2 regions of the Bacillus cereus group sp. RP43 genome follow, and region 1 is predicted to be linked to the other one. Evidence: predicted binding sites of a transcription regulator. Region 1 holds the regulator's gene; the other holds the start of a gene.

Region 1 (3,434 bases):
ATACATTTTAATGCAGTTATCAGGCATTGCCGGGTTACCGCTTCTCCTGAAAACTGGACTATACGATAATAGGGGATTTACTAGAGAGGAAAAAATTCAGCTCATAACTGGTCATTGGGCTATCATTAGCTTTTTCATTGCATTATGCGTTGTACTTTGGTTACTCAGAACAGACATTCGTGACAGGCATTTAGATAAAATGCGCTCTACTGTTCCAGCTACAATTGGGTGGATTTTTATTGGTTTCTTCTTAGCACTGTTCTCACAAAGCATTGCCGGTATGATCGAAATGCGTTTATTAGGGATTACACCGGGATCTGAAAATACAGCAAGACTTATGGACATCGCAAGAACGACACCTTGGTTCCTTATCGTCATATCTATAATAGGACCTATTTTGGAAGAAATCGTATTTAGAAAAATTTTATTCGGTACACTTTATAAGAAGTTTAACTTCTTTATTGCCGCTATTATTAGTTCACTTGTATTCGCGGCGATTCATTTTGATTTTACTCACTTATTGGTATACACTTCAATGGGGCTCGTATTCGCCTTTTTATACGTAAAAACGAAACGAATTATCGTTCCTATTGCAGCTCATGTTGCAATGAATACATTAGTTGCAGTCGCTCAAGTTGTAGTAAGTAATGAGCAAATTCAAGAAATGATTAAAGAAGCTGAAAAAATGCAAGGCTTTATCGGAGGATTTTTAGTATGAGAAACTCACCATTGTTCATGGCTGCATTATACTTTCTTCTTGGATGTATCTTTACACGCTTCGCTATTACGAACGTAACAGATACAATCTGGAATATGTGGACAATACTATTTGCAGTTATGGCAACAATTGATTTTAATTTGGCACTTCGCCTTATCTTAGTCAAATTCACAAAGAAAAAACAATAATAAAACGCAGAGGTCATCTCCTCTGCGTTTTATTGTGGATAATTCTTCAAAAAGTAAACAAGCGTTTGTAACTCTACAGCTAAATCAATGTGATGAATTCTTATATTCTCTGACACATTTAAGCGTGCTGGTGTGAAATTTAAAATACCATGCACGTCCGTTTCTGCCAATCTATCTGCCACAGATTGCGCTACTGTAGCGGGTACCGTTAATATTGCCACTTGTATATCAGTTGATAAACGTTCTTCTAATTCATCCAAATGATATACAGGAATTCCTCCGATTTCTGTTCCAACTTTCTCTTCACTAACATCAAATGCCATTTCAATTTTTGTATTATTGTTTTTCGTGAAATTATAATGTAAGAAAGCGGTCCCTAAATTACCTACTCCAATAAGTGCTACACGTGTTATATCATCTTGGTCGAGTGTTTCACGGAAAAATGATAATAAATAATTTACGTTATATCCATATCCTTTTTTCCCTAACGCTCCAAAATATGAAAAATCTCTTCGAATAGTTGCGGAATCAACCTTTACCGCTTCACTCAATTCGGCTGATGAAACACGTTGCTTACCAGAAAGAGATAAGTTTTGGATAAATCGATAGTATAGAGGCAATCGTTTGGCAGTGGCCTGTGGAATTTTTTGCTGATCCATATAACCTCTCCTCTCTTCCTATCTTTATTCTTATACTTGAATCAAATACAGAAGTTTAGTACTCATGAATTTCCTTGTATAATAAAAAGAAGAAGTATTCTCTCTTTATTTTAAACTATACACTATTTTTAGTATGATTGAGAAATATAAACATGGCAAAGTTAAGAAATTATTTGAGGTGAAAACATTGATATTATTACAAGTGAATGGGCTTTCGAAATTATACGGTGCAGAAACGATTCTTGCAAACATAAAATTGGAAGTTCAAACAAAAGATCGTATCGCATTAGTCGGACGAAATGGAGCCGGAAAATCTACATTATTAAAAATAATAGCTGGTGAGTTATCTCATGATGGTGGTGAAATTATAAAGCCGAAAGATGTCTCAATGGGGTATTTAGCTCAAAATACCGGATTAGAAACGTCTTTAACAATTTGGGATGAAATGTTAACCGTCTTTACACACTTGCAGCAGATGGAGACAAAACTTCGAAGGCTAGAGCAAGAGATGGGAAAAGAAGAAAACTTTTCAAATGCGACTATATACGAGAAATTATTAGCTGATTATGACCAATTACAATTAGATTATAAAGATCAAGGCGGCTATCAGTACGAAGCGGATATACGCTCGATTTTAAGCGGTCTTGGCTTCCCTGTTGAAACGCACCAGACGACAATTTCTACATTAAGTGGTGGACAAAAGACTCGATTAGCTCTTGGGAAATTATTATTAACTAGACCAGACTTACTTATTTTAGACGAACCTACAAACCATTTGGACATTGAGACACTAACATGGCTTGAACAATACTTACAAGGCTATCCTGGTGCGATTTTAATCGTTTCCCATGACCGTTATTTCTTAGATAAACTCGTTACACAAGTATACGAAATTTCTAATAAGGAAAGCCGACGATTTGTTGGTAACTACAGTAAATATTTAGACTTAAAATCAGCTCTATACGAGCAAGAGATGAAGCGTTATGAAAAACAACAAGATGAAATCGCTAAACTGGAAGACTTTGTGCAAAAAAATATAGCTCGCGCATCTACGACAAAACGTGCTCAAAGTCGCCGTAAACAATTAGACAGAATGGACGTATTAACTAGACCATTAGGCGATTCTAAATCAGCTTCCTTCCACTTCGATATTGAAAAACAAAGTGGAAATGATGTTTTACAAGTAAAAGATGTAACTATTGGCTATGAACAGGAACCGATTATTGAACATGTAAATATGCGCTTAACTCGTGGTGATAGTGTTGCCTTAGTTGGGCCGAACGGAATTGGAAAATCTACATTATTAAAATCCATTGTGAATAAGTTACAGCTATTACATGGAAACGTTGCTTTTGGATCAAATGTATCTGTTGGTTATTATGATCAAGAACAAGCCAATTTAACATCTTCGAAACGAGTTTTAAATGAACTATGGGATGAATATCCCCTGCAACCTGAAAAAGAAATTCGCACTATACTAGGCAACTTTTTATTCACAGGGGATGATGTATTAAAACCAGTATCTTCTCTTAGTGGTGGACAAAAGGCTCGACTAGCTCTTGCAAAACTTATGATGCAAAAATCCAATTTATTAATTCTTGATGAGCCAACAAACCATCTTGATTTAAATAGTAAAGAGATTTTGGAGAATGCTTTAATTGATTACCCAGGTACTCTTCTATTCGTCTCTCATGACCGCTACTTCATTAATCGCGTAACGACAACGGTTGTTGAGTTATCAACAGAAGGTGCACAAGAATATTTAGGTGATTACGATTATTACGTTGAAAAGAAAAATGAAATGATTGAACGTGCGGAATTTGAGCAGCAAGAAGATGAAGTACCTGTTCAAAAAGTGGTGGCACAAGA
Region 2 (3,434 bases), 4.3 Mb from region 1:
AACTAACCCCAAAATTGGTAGACTAGTTGCGAGAAGCAAGCTCGCAACAATCACGCCGATTACTGTACCAAGCACTCGTTGTGTTGTTTTGATTGGAAAGAGTTCTATTTTCCGCTGAGTAAGGATCGCTACGGTAATTGCAATCCAATAGAAGTGGTGCTCGGGCCAAAGTATTCGCAATCCCTCAGCTATACCTAGACATAATGCGAGCCTGATTGAGAATTGCCAACCGGATAGGTGTGCAAGAGAATTCCGCCATAGAATGATTTTTTTCGATTTTGGCCCTTTCACAGCTCCATCCAGCGATGATTTAAAACAACGGTGTACCCAGATGCCTAGCACCAAGCTGATACTGACGGTCCAAATCGCCCCTGCTAAGATTGAAAAAATTAGTTCCATCCGGTACTCCGTCTGGCCGACCATGTTGAGGATGATAATCAGGAATATGACAAAGCTTGTTGTTGACACCGCCAAAGCACGACTATATCCGCCAATTAACGCAGCAAGGCTTACCAGCAGGATCAAGAATCCAAATGTCAGATAGCCATGTCCGAAAGAGAGAACAGCAGCAATCGCAGCGAGCACTACTGATATCAGTGCTGATGCCAACTTTTTCCCGTGATTTATAAAACTCGAACCGACTTTCACGCTACTGACTGCCAAACTGCCGACCGATGCAGCAAAACCAAGAGCAGGATAGCCTAGAACTGTAGCGAACAGAACAGGTCCGGCCATACCTATGCCGGCGGAAATGAGTTCTACTATTTCTACTTTGGCCTCCTTAGACCAAGAAAATACTTGAGCCCTATATGTCTTTACATTCATCTATAGCACCTCTTCCGACCCAAAGAGTAGGGTACAGTTTAATAATGGGCTCTTTCTTTAATCCATGGACATGTGGTGATACCTATGTCCATCAGGCTAATATTTTGAAGTATTCCCAAAATGAAAATTTTATCTTTCCAGAGTTATTTATAATAATTCAGCTCATTTTTTTCGATATGGGGAAATGCCAATTTCTTAAGTTGATGGCAATGTATGGTGACTCCTTATAGAAACCTCTAAAAGTATTGCTGCGGATTTACAAAAGTTAAATGATAAGAATTATGTGCAGGCTGCTGTATTAGGGGCTACTGCGGAAAATAAAGTGAAACTTTAATCAGTGGGGGTTTTGTTCATCCCCCACTGATTATTAGCCTTCACCAATCGGGCGTTTACGGACAGCCGGACTCCCACCTAACTTCTTCGCTCCAGCCAAATTTTGAGGTGGGAGTCTTACTGCCCGGCAAATAGCGGGATAAATAATATAGAAGAAGCTGTCTTTCAATAGGTGATCTATTGGAGCCAGCTCTTTGATGTTGTTATTATTGTCGAGTTTTTTTGATAAATCGATATCCCTTGTCGAATCGTTGATATATTTAAAGTTATGATAGATATATTGGGAAAATCGTTAATGTAATTTCACTTACCAAAGAACATCTAATCCCTTCTTTCACAATCTAAAGAAAACGCCTCCATTGAGATGGATTTCACCCGCATTCTAATAACTTTACACTCTATGTGAAAAAGTTCACAAATAGGTCATAATTTGTGAATTAATTCACAATAATCCGTGCTACAATATGAATGTAAAGAAGTTAAACAACATTAAATTAGTATTTTAATTAATTACTTAAACAATAATAAAAAAAATAGATGTAAACAATTGAAAGGGGAAATTAACATGAAAAAAGGTATCAATCGCGTAGTATTAGTAGGAACAGGAGCTGTAGGTTGTAGTTATGCTTACTCAATGATCAACCAAGGTGTAGCTGAAGAATTCGTACTGGTAGATGTAAATGAAGCAAAAGCAGAAGGGGAAGCAATGGACTTAAGCCATGCGGTACCATTCTCTCCAGCAGCAACAAAAGTTTGGAGCGGTAGCTATGCAGATTGTAAAGATGCAGATTTAGTTGTTATCACTGCTGGATTACCACAAAAGCCAGGCGAAACTCGTTTAGACTTAGTTGAGAAAAATACAAAAATCTTTAAACAAATCGTTCGCGGTATTATGGATAGCGGATTCGATGGAATCTTCTTAATCGCAACAAACCCAGTTGATATTTTAACTTACGTAACTTGGAAAGAATCTGGCTTGCCAAAAGAGCGCGTAATTGGTTCTGGTACAACTTTAGACTCTGCTCGTTTCCGTTACATGTTAGGTGACTACTTAGATGTAGATCCACGTAACGTTCATGCTTACATCGTTGGTGAGCATGGTGACACTGAACTTCCAGTATGGAGCCACGCTACTGTAGGTGTACAAAAACTAGAAACAATCTTAGCGAACAACGAACAGTATAACCAAGAAGATTTAGATAAAATCTTTGAAAATGTACGCGATGCAGCTTACCACATTATCGAGCGTAAAGGTGCAACTTACTACGGAATCGGTATGTCACTACTTCGTGTAACTAAAGCGATCTTAAGCAACGAGAACAGCGTATTAACTGTATCTGCATACCTTGAAGGTCAATATGGTGAGAAAGATGCTTACGTAGGTGTTCCAGCTGTTATTAACCGCGAAGGTGTACGTGAAATCGTAGAACTTGAATTAAACGAAGAAGAAAAAGTGAAATTCGCTCATTCCGTAAAAGTATTAAAAGAAACAATGGCACCAGTACTATAATAATTGCTAAATAATTCAGAGGCGGGAAACTGCTTCCTACCTCTGAATTTATATATAATTTAATATAAATTCCTTTTCCGGTTTCCCTTGTATATCCCCAATATACCCCTTTTGCTGGATAAGGGTTGTTTATAGAAAAGAGCACTCTACTTTATATAGAGTGCTCTTTATTATTATTTTTTAGGCGTTAATCCTAATTTCGTTAAAATATCTGCAAGTGTACCGCTTTTTGATTTTTCAACAGGTGTTTGTGATTTAGATGCATCTGGACCTTTTTTCAAGAAGTTCTTTTCAACGAAACGAATATCTGTTTCGTCGACAATACCGTCTTTGTTAAGGTCACCGTCTTTTACAGTTAGTCCTTTTTTACCATAGTTGCTAGCGATAATTTCAGCATCTTTCATATCGATTACTTTATCACCATTTACATCGCCGGCAAGGTTTTCGTCAGGTCGTGCATAATAATATTGGCCAAAAAGCTTACCATCTTTTTCAGTACCTAATTTTGTTGTTAGACGGCTTGTTAAATGCCCTGGTACTTCTACGTATAAATTATAGTCCCGATTATTAACAGGAAGTCCATTCAGTTTGAAGTATCCGTATTTATCTAGTGAGCCTTCAAACTTATGACGGTAAGAATCAGTTGCATATACTTTTACACCAAGCTTTGTATAATCGAGCTTTTCATCTAAATATCCACGCTCATTTAAGAATGCACCAGGTTTAATATTTCCTTCTACTAGTGAGTTTAGGGACATAACTGAGA

The links. The regulator Rex, encoded in region 1, represses fermentation and respiration genes when NADH is low (regulators of the CRP and FNR family bind a similar motif). The targets are predictions, from matches to a motif close to TTGTGAAATATTTCACAA.
Region 2: a site for Rex is predicted at 1,589-1,606, ahead of QCI75_RS02950 (L-lactate dehydrogenase). Genes of this name have one in related genera too.

Annotation. Positions count from the first base shown of each region.
Region 1 covers NZ_JARVHQ010000001.1:4,893,112-4,896,545, forward strand. Annotated here, with positions in the region: gene QCI75_RS25275 (CPBP family intramembrane glutamic endopeptidase) at 1-718, shown strand, start outside; gene QCI75_RS25280 (YdiK family protein) at 715-906, shown strand; gene QCI75_RS25285 (redox-sensing transcriptional repressor Rex) at 936-1,565, opposite strand; gene QCI75_RS25290 (ABC-F family ATP-binding cassette domain-containing protein) at 1,753-3,434, shown strand, end outside.
Region 2 covers NZ_JARVHQ010000001.1:560,792-564,225, forward strand. Annotated here, with positions in the region: gene QCI75_RS02945 (FUSC family protein) at 1-825, opposite strand, end outside; gene QCI75_RS02950 (L-lactate dehydrogenase) at 1,724-2,668, shown strand; gene QCI75_RS02955 (S8 family serine peptidase) at 2,842-3,434, opposite strand, start outside.